Regions from separate parts of the Superficieibacter sp. genome, predicted to be linked through region 2. Evidence: predicted binding sites of a transcription regulator. Region 2 holds the regulator's gene; each other region holds the start of a gene.
What was found. Region 2 encodes PurR, which represses purine synthesis genes. Its sites were predicted from a motif close to CANGCAAACGTTTGCNTG; they were not measured.

Region 1: carA (glutamine-hydrolyzing carbamoyl-phosphate synthase small subunit) is a predicted target of PurR. The motif match lies at 2,746-2,763, and genes of this name have one in related genera.
Region 3: RT197_RS15525 (NCS2 family permease) is a predicted target of PurR. The motif match lies at 2,179-2,196, and genes of this name have one in related genera.

Annotation. Positions count from the first base shown of each region.
Region 1 covers NZ_DAMAPU010000007.1:98,284-103,293, reverse strand. The annotation lists gene carB (carbamoyl-phosphate synthase large subunit) at 1-1,359, opposite strand, end outside; gene carA (glutamine-hydrolyzing carbamoyl-phosphate synthase small subunit) at 1,378-2,526, opposite strand; gene dapB (4-hydroxy-tetrahydrodipicolinate reductase) at 2,983-3,804, opposite strand; gene RT197_RS14555 (SIS domain-containing protein) at 4,184-4,846, shown strand; gene RT197_RS14550 (SGNH/GDSL hydrolase family protein) at 4,869-5,010, opposite strand, start outside.
Region 2 covers NZ_DAMAPU010000001.1:762,566-767,575, forward strand. The annotation lists gene sodB (superoxide dismutase [Fe]) at 1-240, shown strand, start outside; gene RT197_RS03895 (MFS transporter) at 284-1,450, opposite strand; gene RT197_RS03900 (YnhF family membrane protein) at 1,605-1,694, opposite strand; gene purR (HTH-type transcriptional repressor PurR) at 1,992-3,017, shown strand; gene punR (DNA-binding transcriptional activator PunR) at 3,019-3,948, opposite strand; gene punC (purine nucleoside transporter PunC) at 4,061-5,010, shown strand, end outside.
Region 3 covers NZ_DAMAPU010000008.1:105,161-110,170, forward strand. The annotation lists gene RT197_RS15520 (Na+/H+ antiporter) at 1-576, opposite strand, end outside; gene RT197_RS15525 (NCS2 family permease) at 719-2,068, opposite strand; gene RT197_RS15530 (glutathione S-transferase) at 2,448-3,116, opposite strand; gene soxR (redox-sensitive transcriptional activator SoxR) at 3,168-3,626, opposite strand; gene soxS (superoxide response transcriptional regulator SoxS) at 3,710-4,039, shown strand; gene RT197_RS15545 (EAL domain-containing protein) at 4,024-5,010, opposite strand, start outside.

The sequences.
Region 1 (5,010 bases), on a different contig from region 2:
AAAGACGCCATCCACCGACAGCCCGGCACGGAACGCGTCGGCGATGTACCAGATCCGCTCCGCGCCCGCGTCTTTCAGCTCGCGGCGGATTTTGGTCAGCGCTTCCGGGTCGTCAAGGCTCACTTTCGGGTCGAAGCCGGTTGCGCCCACTTCCAGCCCGCGCAGCGCTTTTTGCAGCGACTCCTGCTGGGTGCGACCAATCGCCATCACTTCCCCGACCGATTTCATCTGGGTCGTCAGGCGGTCATTCGCCCCCACAAATTTTTCGAAGTTGAAGCGCGGGATTTTGGTCACCACGTAATCGATGGACGGTTCAAACGAGGCCGGAGTCCGCCCGCCGGTAATATCGTTCATCAGTTCGTCGAGGGTATAACCTACCGCCAGTTTCGCCGCCACTTTGGCAATCGGGAAACCGGTCGCTTTTGAAGCCAGCGCCGAAGAACGGGAAACGCGCGGGTTCATTTCAATAACAATCAGGCGACCGTTTTTCGGGTTTACCGAGAACTGGACGTTCGACCCGCCGGTTTCAACGCCGATTTCACGCAGTACCGCCATCGAAGCGTTACGCATGATTTGATACTCTTTGTCGGTCAGGGTCTGCGCCGGGGCCACGGTGATGGAGTCACCGGTGTGGATGCCCATTGCGTCGACGTTTTCGATAGAGCAGACAATGATGCAGTTGTCGTTTTTATCGCGCACCACTTCCATCTCGTACTCTTTCCAGCCGATCAGTGATTCATCAATCAGCAGCTCGTTGGTCGGAGAGAGATCCAGACCGCGGGTACAAATCTCTTCAAACTCTTCGCGGTTGTAAGCAATGCCGCCGCCGGTGCCGCCCATCGTAAAGGACGGGCGGATGATGCACGGATAGCCCACGTCGGCGGCAACCGCCAGCGCCTCTTCCATATTATGCGCAATGCCGGAACGCGCGGTATCAAGGCCGATTTTCTTCATCGCCACGTCAAAACGGCGGCGGTCTTCGGCTTTATCAATCGCGTCGGCGGTGGCACCAATCATGGTGACGCCGAATTCTGCCAGCACGCCCTGGCGCTCCAGCTCCAGCGCGCAGTTCAGTGCGGTCTGTCCGCCCATGGTTGGCAGCACCGCGTCCGGGCGCTCTTTTTCGATGATTTTACGCACCACTTCCCAGTGGATCGGCTCAATATAGGTGGCGTCCGCCATTTCCGGGTCGGTCATGATGGTCGCCGGGTTGGAGTTCACCAGAATGACGCGGTAGCCCTCTTCACGCAGCGCTTTACACGCCTGGGCACCGGAGTAGTCGAATTCGCAGGCCTGGCCGATAACAATCGGGCCAGCGCCGAGGATCAGGATGCTTTTTATATCTGTACGTTTTGGCATGGTCTTCTCGGCTCCTGATTATTTAGCGGACTGACGGTACTGCTTAATAAGGTCAATAAAGTGGTCAAACAGCGGCGCGGCATCGTGCGGGCCGGGGCTGGCTTCCGGGTGTCCCTGGAAACTGAACGCCGGTTTATCGGTGCGGTGAATACCTTGCAACGTGCCGTCGAACAGCGATTTATGCGTTACGCGCAGGTTGGCAGGCATCGTCGCTTCGTCGACCGCAAAGCCGTGGTTTTGCGCGGTGATCATCACGGTATTGTTGTCGATATCTTTCACCGGATGGTTGCCGCCGTGGTGACCGAACTTCATCTTCACGGTTTTCGCGCCGCTCGCCAGCGCCAGAAGCTGATGGCCGAGGCAGATGCCAAAGACCGGAACATCGGTTTCGAGGAATTTCTGAATCGCGGTAATTGCGTAATCACAGGGTGCCGGGTCGCCGGGACCGTTGGAGAGGAACACGCCGTCCGGGTTCATTTTCAGCACGTCTTCGGCAGGCGTTTTTGCCGGAACGACGGTCAGGCGGCAGCCTCTGTCCACCAGCATCCGCAGGATGTTGCGCTTAGCGCCGTAGTCGTAGGCCACCACGTGGAACGGCAGCTCGTCGTCTTTTTTGGCTTCCGGCAGTTCGTCCGCCAGCGTCCAGCTTCCCTGATTCCAGCTATAGGCCTCCGGCGTCGTCACTTCTTTTGCCAGGTCCATACCGTTCAGTCCCGGAAACGCTTTGGCTTTTTCCAGCGCCAGCTGTGCGTCCGGGCTATCGCCCGCGATGATGCAGCCGTTCTGCGCGCCTTTCTCGCGCAGCAGGCGGGTCAGCTTGCGGGTGTCGATATCGGCAATGGCGACGATGTTATGGCGTTTGAGGTACGCAGAAAGGTCTTCCGTGCTGCGGTAGTTGCTGGCAATCAGCGGCAGGTCGCGAATGACCAGACCCTGCGCATGTACCTGGGAAGACTCTTCATCGGCTTCGTTGGTGCCGACATTACCAATATGGGGATAAGTTAGAGTGACGATTTGGCGGGAGTAGGAAGGATCAGTGAGGATTTCTTGATAACCGGTCATTGAAGTATTGAAAACGACTTCCCCAACCGCCGAACCCGTTGCCCCGATGGCCCGACCGTGAAACTGGGTTCCGTCTTCCAGAACCAATAGCGCTGACTTAATCAAAACACCCTCCAGAGAATATTCACTCACTTTATTTGCATATTAATTCATTAATACGGCCTGAATCAATGCAAATTTCGTTTACCGGTGGATTTCTGGCAAACGGCGGCATTCTGAAGACAAGTCGCCTCAAAGTCAACTTATGACGCGATTTTTTCTGTCATTTTGCGCCACAGGGTAAGATATCCGAAGATGGGTGATAAAACAGAAGGATAAACCACAGACGAAAACGCTTGCGCAGCGCACCTGGTTAGGTAAAAAACATCAGATACTTTTAACAGAGAGAATTTGCTATAAAAACACACTCTGATAACAATAAAGAAGAGGATAAGACAGTATAAAACCAGTTAAGTTAAAAAAAACCATCAAAGCCCATAAAATAAAGGGACAATAAATTATTGTCCCGTGTAATCAAAAGATTATGATTACCACAACCACATCACGATGGGTAATAAATCACTATAAATCGTGCAAACCGAGCACATCACGCATATCAAAAAGACCGTTTTTCTTCTCTTTCAGCCATAAAGCCGATTTAACTGCGCCATTTGCAAAGGTCATGCGGCTGGAGGCCTTGTGGCTGATCTCCACCCGCTCGCCGATGTCGGCAAACATCGCGGTATGCTCGCCCACGATGTCACCCGCACGCACGGTGGCAAAACCAATCGTGCCGGGTACGCGCTCGCCGGTGTGCCCTTCCCTGCTGTAGACCGCGCACGCTTTAAGATCTTTATCCAGCGCCGAAGCAATAGCCTCGCCCATCGCCAGCGCGGTGCCGGATGGCGCGTCAACCTTGTGGCGGTGGTGCGCTTCAATGATTTCGATGTCGGTATAATCGCCCATCACTTTTGCCGCCTTCTCCAGCAGCTTCAGCATGACGTTAACGCCAACGCTAAAGTTTGCCGCAAAGACAATGGGCACCTGCGCGGCGGCATCATGAATCGCCTGCTTGCCCGCGTCGTCAAAGCCAGTGGTGCCGATGACCATTCCCTTGCCGTGCTGCTGGCAAAACGCCAGATGCGCCAGCGTCCCTTCCGGGCGGGTGAAGTCGATAAAGACGTCGAAATCCTCTTTTACCGCCTCTAAACTGCTCTGTACGGTCACGCCTGACTGACCTGCGCCCGCCAGTTCGCCCGCATCGCTGCCGATAAGCGTGGAACCTTCGCGCTCCAGCGCCGCGCCCAGTTCAACGCCTTCCATTGCCAGCGCAGCCTGAATAAGCTGACGTCCCATACGACCGCCCGCGCCAGCAATGGCGACACGGATTTTTGCATCATGCATAGTCTTACTCTTATGTTAAAAAATGATTACAAAACGTTTTCAGATTACCCAGCCTGCGCGCAGGCTGCCAGCCAAAAACCGCGATAATTAGAAATTTATGTTAACCGCAGAGAGATATCAGCAAAAGACATGATCGGCAGCGGGTCTGCCGGGGTCTTTGCGTCCACCCGCTCGCCGCGGCATTTGTGCATTCTGATGGGTTAATCACATTAATGATCGTAGCAAGATAAGATGATTCCCCCCCTGCGCTATGGCATTCTGGAGGCAAAAGTCGTGTACTACGCGGCGTTTACAGGTCTGTCGCGCGATAACAGCTGGAAAACAGCGCGCCAGAAACACCGGTATTTCTAATCAATTCTGCAAAGGAAGGGCGATCGAAATGGATACTTTTTCAAAGACTGAACGTATTATTTATGAATATATCCTGTGTAATATTCATCGGTTATCAACGCTCTCCGCCAAAACCATTGCCAATAATACTTTTTCCACTACGACCTCAGTGAATCGCGTCAGTAAAAAAATGGGCTATTCCGGGTATACGGAATTGCGCTATAAATATGGAACAGAGCCATCGTCTCAGATTATGGACAACCAGCCTGCGCCCTCAAACGATGAGCGCGAGCTGATTGATATCTGCCGGGAATTAAATAACGGGCAACACATCTATTTATATGCCAGAGGGGCAACGCTAACCAGCCTGAATTATTTATCACGGTTTTTATCTATCGCCGGGATCCCGCACCTGATATTGATCGACATTCATCAACTGGCGTTAATTACCCGGGGAACTATTCTGCTGGTGAGTAAATCCGGCGAAACTGCCGATATTCTGGATATGGCGCGCAACGCAAAACGCAAGAAAATAAAGATTATTGCGATCACGCGCGAAATGTCATCGCTGTCAAAAATTGCCTCTCGTGCCTGGCACGTGGATACGGTGACCGATATGTCTTCACTTTATAAAAGAGAAACGCAGATCCAGCTTTTAAATTTTATCGACAGCATCGGATGCAGACTGCTCAGTACGTCCGATAACGGATAGCCCTTGCGCAAACGCCGCTCGTTCACAGCCCACATATTTGTTGGATCTCATGATAAAAAATCCGATGAATAACCTCATAGCCTTCGGCATTCGGGTGGACGCGATCTTCCAGATAGCGACTCTCGTTTTCTTTATGGATATTCGTTAAGCGCCCAAAGTCGATG
Region 2 (5,010 bases):
GCAGTTAAAAATTTTGGCGCGGGCTGGACGTGGCTGGTGAAAAAAGCGGACGGCAGCCTGGCTATCGTTTCCACCTCCAATGCCGGTTCGCCGTTGACCAGCACAGACACGCCGTTACTGACCGTGGACGTCTGGGAACATGCCTACTACATTGATTACCGCAATGCCCGCCCGGTTTATCTGGAGCATTTCTGGGCGCTGGTGAACTGGGATTTCGTCGCGCAGAATCTGGCGGCGTAACCGGCAGGCGCAGAAGGTTTTCGCCTTCTGCGCCTGAGCGTAATCAGCGACTGGCGCAGGCTTCACGCTCTGACTGACGGCCGGAGAAGAACACCACCAGCAGGGCCAGACCGGCAATAATCGCCCCCATCACCGGGACAAAGCCGTAACCCAACCCACCAGAAATGACTGCCCCACCGGCCACTGCACCCAGCGCATTACCGAGGTTGAACGCGCCAATATTAACCGATGACGACAGCCCCGGCGCTTCGCTGGCAACCCGCATAACCCGCATTTGTAAGGGCGGAACCACGGCAAAGGTTGCCGCGCCCCATACCAGCATACTGACGGCCGCGCCGAATTCGTTACGCGCCAGCAACGGGATCGCCAGCATAATCGCGATTAGCAACAGCAAAAATCCTTTCAGCGTTGCGCTCACCGAGCGGTCGGCAAATTTGCCCCCCAGATAATTGCCGATGGAAAACCCCGTTCCCACCAGCACCAGCATGACGGTAATAAACGCGGGCGTGGCGTCGGCGATGCTGTGCAGTACCGGCGCAATGTAAGTATAAAGCGTAAACATCGCGCCCGCGCCGAGCACCGTGGTCAACAGCGCGCTTAATACCTGCGGGCGCACCAGCACTGACAGTTCCTGACGCACATTTGGCCGCTCGCCTGCCCCACCTTTCGGCAGCGAGAACCACAGGCTGAGCATCGCGATCACCCCTAATCCGGCCGTCGCCAGAAATGACATCCGCCAGCCGATGGTTTCACCCAGCCACGTCGCCGCCGGAACGCCACCAATATTGGCAATCGTTAGCCCCATAAACATGGTCGCTACCGCGCTGGCCTGTTTATGCTTCGGCACCACGCTCGCCGCCACCACCGATCCAAGGCCAAAAAACGCCCCGTGGTTAAGGCTGGTGACTATACGCGACAGCATCAGGGTCGTGTAATCAGGCGCGATGGCAGAAAGCACGTTGCCGAGGGTAAAGATGGCCATCAGGAAGATCAGCGCATTACGCCGCGCTCGGTGTGACAATAATAACGTCATCACCGGCGCGCCCACCATCACGCCAACGGCATAGGCGCTGATCAACATTCCGGCGGTAGGTATAGAGACGCCCACGCCCTCGGCGATGGTCGGCAGCAATCCCATCGGAGAAAACTCGGTGGTGCCAATACCAAACGCCCCAATTGCGAGCGCCAGCAAGGGGTAATTCACTTTCATTCACAGACTCCGTTTCAGCCGTCGAAATAACGGCACGACGAAAAGATGTCAAAAGCATGACATTAATCACAAAAAAACAGAAGTTACATAAATGGCAAAAGAGTATTGCGGAAAAGAGAACAATCAGCGAGGGAGGTGGCCCTCCCCCGGAAAATCAATGCAGCGCAGCAACCAGACCGCTGGCAACAATCAGACCCAGAACAATAATCGTCGTTACCAGAGAAAACTTAAGATCGGTACTCATCAATTTTTACTCCTTGTTATTACCCTGTGAAAAGTGAGCTTGTTCATTTTTACACACCTGACGGTGAAAATCTTGCCTGATTTAGATTGATCGCCATTTTTTCGCTTTCCCTTTTGCTCAGAATCGGCCAAAATTCCACGCTTAATTATAAGCGTACCAGCCATTGACCCCCACCTGACGTTCTGTGTCGTTTTCCCGGCCTGTTGCAATCATCACATTTTGCGCCAGGGGTGTGTGCAGGCAAACGTTTACCTTTATTTGCAGGCGTTCAGTAATCGGGTCTGGAGTAAGATTTTAATGGCAACAATTAAAGATGTCGCGAAGCGCGCAAACGTTTCCACTACAACCGTATCACATGTTATTAACAAAACGCGTTTTGTAGCGGAAGACACTCGTGAGGCGGTATGGGCGGCGATAAAAGAACTTCACTATTCCCCGAGTGCGGTTGCCCGCAGTCTGAAGGTCAACCACACTAAATCAATTGGCCTGCTGGCGACCAGCAGCGAAGCCGCCTATTTTGCGGAAATTATTGAGGCGGTCGAGAAAAGCTGTTTCCAGAAAGGCTATACCCTGATCCTCGGTAACGCCTGGAACGATATTGAAAAACAGCAGGCCTATCTGTCGATGATGGCGCAAAAGCGCGTCGATGGCCTGCTGGTCATGTGTTCTGAATATCCGGCTCCCCTGCTGACCATGCTCGAAGAGTACCGGCATATTCCAATGGTGGTAATGGACTGGGGCGAGGCGAAAGCTGACTTCACCGACTCGGTCATTGATAACGCATTTGAAGGCGGCTACATGGCCGGGCGCTACCTGATCGAACGCGGGCACCGGGACATCGGTATTATCCCCGGCGCCCTGGAGCGCAATACCGGCGCAGGTCGCCTGAGCGGTTTCCTGAAGGCGATGGAAGAAGCGCAGATCACTATTCCGCAGCCGTGGATTGTGCAGGGTGATTTTGAACCGGAATCCGGCTACCACGCGATGCAGCAGATCCTTAATCAGGCCCATCGCCCGACGGCGGTCTTTTGCGGCGGTGATATTATGGCCATGGGCGCACTGTGCGCCGCTGATGAAATGGGTCTGCGGGTGCCGCAGGATATTTCAGTCATTGGCTATGATAACGTGCGCAACGCGGAGTTTTTTACTCCGGCGCTGACCACCATCCATCAGCCGAAGGATTCCCTCGGCGAAGCGGCGTTTAATATGCTGCTGGATCGTATCGTTAATAAACGCGTCGAGTCGAAGTCCATTGAAGTGCATCCGCGCCTGGTCGAACGTCGCTCGGTGGCCGACGGCCCGTTTGTGGACTATCGGCGTTAAGTTATTCATCGGGAGCCGCAGCGTCCGGCTCCCGCAGCCATTCCCGGTTCAGCGTTTCACTGTCCCCCAGATACTCCAGCAGCCACGCCAGCGCAGGTGAGATATCGCTTTGCTGCCAGGTCAGGCAGCAGGCGGCATCAGGAAAAGGATTTTCAAGTTCCAGCGCCCGCCACTTTCCGTTGTCAATCCACGGACGGGCAAAATGCGCGGGCACCATCGCCACGCACAGTCCGGCGGAAATACAGGTTGCCGACGATCCCCAGTCCGGCACCACGACCCGTTTCTGATTATCCAGTAGCCAGGTAATGCGCTTGGGCAGCGAACGCGAGGTGTCTTCACGTACCAGCGACGGCCAGTTGCGCAACTCATCATCGCTCAGCGGCCCCGGCAGACTCGCCAGCGGATGATCGTGGGCGACCACGCAGCGCCAGCTTAGCATTCCCATATCGCGAAACGCGTAGCGCCCGCCGACCGGGATCGCCTGGGTTGCGCCAATGGCCAGCTCCACCCGCCCGTCGGCGAGGGCATCCCAGACACCGTTAAACACTTCCTGGAAGACAATAAGCTCCACGTCGGGAAAGTGACGGTAAAAATCGACAATCATCTGCCGGGTTCGCTCCGGGCGGACAATATTATCCACCGCAATCGGCAACTGACTGCGCCAGCCGTGAGCGATTTGCTGGCACTGCTGACGGGTGATCTGCATTTTTTTGATAACAGTCCGCCCTTCTTTCAAAAACCAGCTCCCGGCAGGCGTTAATTCCACATCCCGGTGCCGCCGCTCAAAGAGACTAACGCCCAGCCATTCCTCCATTTGCCGCACGGTATAGCTGACCGCAGAAGGCACACGATGCAATTCCTGGGCAGCAGCGCTGAAACTGCCGTTGCGTGCGACCGCATCTATCACTTCGAGGGAATATTCCGACCACATTTTCTGCCTGCAAATTTTTTGATGTCACCGCGCAAATATTAGCGTTTCACAAGCCGGAATGCACTGCCTACACTCTGGCGCACTATCATCTGTCATCAATAAGAGAATAACGATGCAACCTGGAAAAGGTTTTCTGGTCTGGCTTGCCGGGCTGAGCGTGCTGGGTTTTCTGGCCACCGACATGTATTTACCGGCGTTTGCGGCGATCCAGCGCGACCTGAATACTCCAGCCGCTGCGGTCAGCGCCAGCTTAAGTCTGTTTCTGGCAGGCTTCGCACTGACCCAGTTAATTTGGGGACCATTGTCGGATCGTTACGGCCGGCGTCCGGTTCTGCTAAGCGGGCTGGCTATTTTTGCGCTCGGTTGCCTGGGGATGCTCTGGGTTCAGGATGCCACCACCCTGCTGATCCTGCGGTTTGTCCAGGCGGCAGGTGTCTGCGCGGCGGCGGTCACCTGGCAGGCGATGGTCACCGATTATTATCCGGCCCAACGAATTAATCGTATCTTCGCCACCATCATGCCGCTGGTCGGGCTTTCTCCGGCGCTGGCACCGCTGCTGGGAAGCTGGCTGCTGGTACATTTTGACTGGCGGGCGATTTTCGCCACTCTTTTCGTTATTACGATCCTGCTGATGCTGCCCGCCCTGCGTCTGAAACCCGCCCCGAAAAAAGCGCCTGAAGATCGCAGTCCCCTGACGTTTGCGACCCTGTTGCGTTCGCGCCCGTATTGCGGCAACGTGCTGATTTATGCCGCCTGCTCTGCCAGCTTCTTTGCCTGGCTCACGGGTTCACCGTTTATTCTTAGCGCGATGGGCTATGGGCCTGGCGTGATTGGCCTGAGCTATGTACCGCAAACTATCGCTTTTCTGGCCGGTGGCTACGGCTGTCGCGCTGCGCTGCAAAAATGGCAGGGTGCGCGTCTGCTGCCCTGGCTGCTGAGCGTTTATGCATTAAGCGTGGTGGCGACCTGGGGCATCGGCCTGAGCGACGGAGCTTCTCTGACTGCATTGTTAATCCCGTTTTGCATCATGGCGCTGGTCAACGGAGCGATTTACCCGATTGT
Region 3 (5,010 bases), on a different contig from region 2:
GCCGCCGATGGCGACTTTCATAAACTCAACGGTCGCGCCGCCGACGGTAAAGACCATCGTGCCCATCGCCACCGCGACGGCAAACTTCAGTGACACCAGGCCGGAGGCGTCATTCATCAACGCTTCGCCCTGAAGAATACCCATAATTTTCTTCGGGATCCGCCCCTCGCCCACAATCCCGGAGAGCGCTACCGCATCGGTCGGCGACAGCACGGCCGCCAGCGCGAACGCCGGAATTAACGGAATACCTGGCACCATCCAGTAGATGAGGAATCCTATCCCCGCTACCGTCACCAGTACCAGCGCCAGCGCGAGGCCGAAAATTTCCCGCCCGTGCTCCAGAAACTCGCGGGTCGGCGTTTTCCAGCCGTCAGCAAACAGAAGCGGCGGGATAAACAGGACCAGAAAGAGTTCTGGATCAAACTCAACATGCAGACCAAAGGTCGGCCAGGCCAGCAGCGCCCCGATGGCGATCTGCATCAACGGTAAAGGGATTTGAAAAGGTAGAACGCGTGTTACCACGCCAGAAAGTGAGACCACGAGGGTCATAATCAGTATTGTGAAGAATATTTCCATGCTGTCCCTGTTTGCTTTGTGTGAAATCAAGCGCACTGCGCATCTCTCATAGTAGAACACTGAGATGAACGGAAGGGAAACAGGATGTGGCTTAAAAACAAAAACGGGTGGCTAAAGCCACCCGTTTATGCTGCACGCAGACTTAAATGGCCCAGCCGCCCGCGTAAAAAATTACCAGCGCCAGCGCGATAATTACGGTGCCGAGGTTCAGCTTACGCCATTCGCCGGACACGATGCGCCCAATCACCAGCGCCGCAAAACCGATCATAATGCCCGTCACGATATTACAGGTCAGCACGATGAATACGGCGGTGATCAGCCCGCACATGGCATCGACAAAATCGGCAAAATCGATTTTCGCCACGTTGCTTAGCATCAGCAGGCCGACGTACATCAGCGCCGGAGCGGTGGCATAGGCCGGAACGAGATAAGAGAGCGGAGAGAGGAACAGGATCAGCAGGAACAGCACGCCAACGGTGATCGCCGTCAGGCCGGTCTTGCCGCCTGCCGCCGTTCCTGCCGCAGACTCGATATACACCGCTGCGGGTGCCGCGCCGACCAGGCCGGAGAACACGCTGCTCAGGGAGTCGGTGGTCAGCGCTTTGCCGCCGTTGATGATCTGCCCGTCTTTATCCAGCAGGTTGGCCTGGCCTGCGACCGCGCGAATGGTGCCGGTGGCATCAAATACGGCGGTCATCACCAGCGCCAGCACGCTCGGCAGCACCAGCGGATTCAGCGCGCCCATAATATCCAGGCTGCCAATCAGCGAATTACCGTTTGCGTCGCTTAACGACGGCATGGCAAAAATGCCGGAAAAATGGACGTTAGGATCGAAAAGCAGGCCGACCACTGAAATGCTGATAATGGTCAGCAGGATGCCGCCCGGCACTTTCAGTTTCTCCAGACCGATAATCATCGCCAGACCAATCAGCGACATAATCACCGGGAAGCTGTCGAAGTGGCCCAGCGTGACCGGTAAACCGTCAAGCGGGTTTTTGATCACCAGACCCACGCCGTTAGCGGCAATCAGCAGCAGGAACAGGCCAATACCAATCCCGGTACCGTGCGCGATGCCCTGCGGCAGGTTGCGCAAAATCCAGCTACGAATGCCGGTTGCGGAGATGACGGTGAACAGCACACCCATCAGGAATACCGCGCCAAGCGCAACCGGAATACTGATGTGCTGACCCAGTACCAGGCTAAATGCGGTAAAGGCGGTCAGCGAGATGGCGCAGCCAATCGCCAGCGGCAGGTTAGCCCACAGCCCCATCACGATGGAGCCAACGCCTGCGACCAGGCAGGTCGCCACAAACACCGCTGCGGGTGGAAAACCCGCTTTGCCGAGCATCCCCGGCACCACAATCACGGAGTAGACCATCGCCAGAAAGGTGGTCAGACCGGCGACAATCTCCTGACGAACGGAGCTGCCGCGAGCAGAAATTTTAAACCAGGCGTCAAGTGAACCGCCGGTACGCGCTGAAGGCGTAGACATAGAAAACATCCCCTGAGAATTTTTATCTTTCGTTGGTAAGCGTGGTGGACCATCCACTGCCAGCTAAACGTCATCTCCCTGTGCTGGATCACGGTAAAGAGGCACCGTAAAAAGCAAACGTTTAACTCCGCGCAAACAAAACGGCTTTAAAAGTTATCCGCTCATGCGAATAAGGACGAAAAAACCGCCTTAACCGCGCCCGCAGATAAAAGGCAAACGATTATCCAGCGTTTAACCCGCCTTTTTCAACTGAACTTTGCAACGATTGACGAAAATTCACCGGGGGTGATGAAGAAATCACCAGCAGATGCGCAAACGTTATCGTTTATGCGCAATCTGGCAACGTTTTAACTGCGAATTATTTGCAACCGCGCGGGTTTTATTCGCCCGGCAGCGTGAACGGGCCGCCTTTCTCAATTGCCGTCTGCCAGGCCGGGCGCATTTCCACGCGCGTTTTCCACGCCTTCAGATTAGGGAGATTATCGATACCGCCGCGTGAGAGCAGGGCAAAAACCGGGAAGCTCATCTGGACATCGGCCATGCTCAGATTTTCTCCGGCAAACCACGGGGTATGCGCAAGCTCAGCCTCAATAAAACGCGCGTGGGTTTCGATCTGCTTATTGAGATAGGCTTTCTGTACGCCCTGCCCCAGCGCGTTACCCAGCGTACGCAGGCCAAACGGCACTGGTGGCTTGCCGAGACGCCCGAAAATCAGCTTCATTAGTAGCAGCGGCATCAGCGATCCTTCGGCGTAGTGCAGCCAGAAGCGGTACTTCAGCTTTTGCTCTTTATCCTGCGGCTGAAGCTGGTGGGTGGGATCGTAATACTCTTCCAGATACTCAAGGATCGCACCGGATTCGGCGATAATCAGCCCGTTATCCTCCAGCACCGGCGATTTGCCCAGCGGATGCACTTTCTTCAGCGCGTCCGGGGCAAGCATGGTTTTCTCGCGCTGATAATGCACGATTTCATACGGCAGCTTCAGTTCCTCAAGCGCCCAGAGCACGCGCTGCGAGCGCGACTGGTTAAGATGATGCACCTTCAGCATACATTTCTCCTGTAGTTTGACCTGATTAACTATAGGAGAGGTTCCGCCTTTCTACTCCTCTTCCAGCAGACGCGCGCCGGTACCCTCTTCCCCCAGTTTGTCGCCGGGATTACGCAGCGGGCAGTCGCGCCGCGAAAGACAGCCGCAGCCGATACAGCCGTCAAGCTGATCGCGCAGTGCAACCAGCGTATGAATGCGCCGATCCAGCTCCTCGCGCCACTGGGAGGAAAGATGCTGCCATTCTTTGGCGCTCAGGTTATGCCCTTCCGGCAGGACGCCGAACGATTCGCCAATCGTCGCCAGCGGAATGCCGATGCGCTGGGCAATCTTAATGATCGCCACATAGCGCAACACGTCGCGCGAGTAGCGCCGCTGATTGCCGCTGTTACGAATACTCTTAATTAAGCCCTTACTCTCGTAAAAATGCAGGGCCGATACCGCCACGCCGCTACGCCTGGCGACTTCACCCGGCGTCAGCAGCGCTTTTATACGTGGGGATCTCTTTTCCATAAAGCACTTTACCTCAAGTTAACTTGAGGAATTATACTCGCCCGCAGAGAAATGACGAATCTTAGATGAGAAGAGGCCGCTGTATGTCGCATCGCGAAATTATTCAAACGCTGATTGAATGGATTGATGAACATATCGATCAACCGCTTAACATTGATATGGTCGCCAGAAAATCAGGATATTCGAAGTGGTATTTACAGCGGATGTTCCGCGCGGTGATGCACCAGACTCTGGGCGATTACATCCGTCAGCGTCGGTTGCTGCTGGCGGCGGAAGCGTTACGCACCACCCAGCGTCCTATTTTTGATATCGCCATGGATCTGGGTTACGTCTCGCAGCAAACCTTTTCCCGCGTTTTCCGCCGCGAATTCGATCGCACGCCAACGGATTATCGTCATCAGATTTCAGCGTGATGCTTGCGCGGCTTCAACAGCCTGATGGGCTGCTGGAGCCAGTTGATAAACTCCTGCGGCGGCATGGCTTTGGCGAAGTGCCAGCCCTGGCAATACTGTACCCCACGCTTGAGCAGCCATGACACCTGCTCCGCCGTCTCTACCCCTTCTGCAATGGTTTTCAGCCGCAGGCTTTGCGCCATCTCAACAATATGCTCGGCGATCAGGTTATTGGTACTCAGGGTATCGATAAATGATTTATCAATTTTTAAAATATCGACATTCAGGGAATAGAGATTGTGCAGGTTGGAATAACCGGTGCCGAAATCGTCTATCGCCACTTCATAGCCCGCCTGGCGAAATGCCTGAATAACCGGGGTCGTTTTGGGTACATCAATAAACCCGCGTTCGGTGACTTCAATTTTGATTTGCTGCGCCAGCACGGAGTGTTTTTGTGCTTTATCCGAGATGAGAGCAATTAAGCGCGAAGAGTGAAAATCGGACGCCGATAAGTTAATGGAAATATAGAGCTCTGGATGTCCAGCAAGGAAATGGCCTAAATCAGAAAAAACTTCATCAACCACATAATCCGTGACATGTTCAATCAACCCTTCTTTTTCTGCCAGCGGAATAAATTCTCCCGGCCCCATAACCTGACCTTCAAATCCTGGCCAACGCAATAGCGCTTCAGCACCGACGCACTGGTTATTTTTAATATCGATAATGGGTTGATAATGCAGGCGAAGCTGGCGTTTTTGCAGCGCACGCTGGAGCAGACGGCGCGGGGAGTTGTACTCCCGGTGCGTTCGCGACCAGACCAGCAGGATCAAAATGCTGCAAATTATCCCCAGCGGCAGGGTTAAGGAAGCCTGATGGTAGAAATTATCGTGAAAGCGTGAAGCGGTGGTGGAGACAATAATGGCGATAGGCCGTCGTTCGGAGCGGGCAATGGTATAAAACCGTCCGTCATGCTGGAAGGTATAATCTTTATT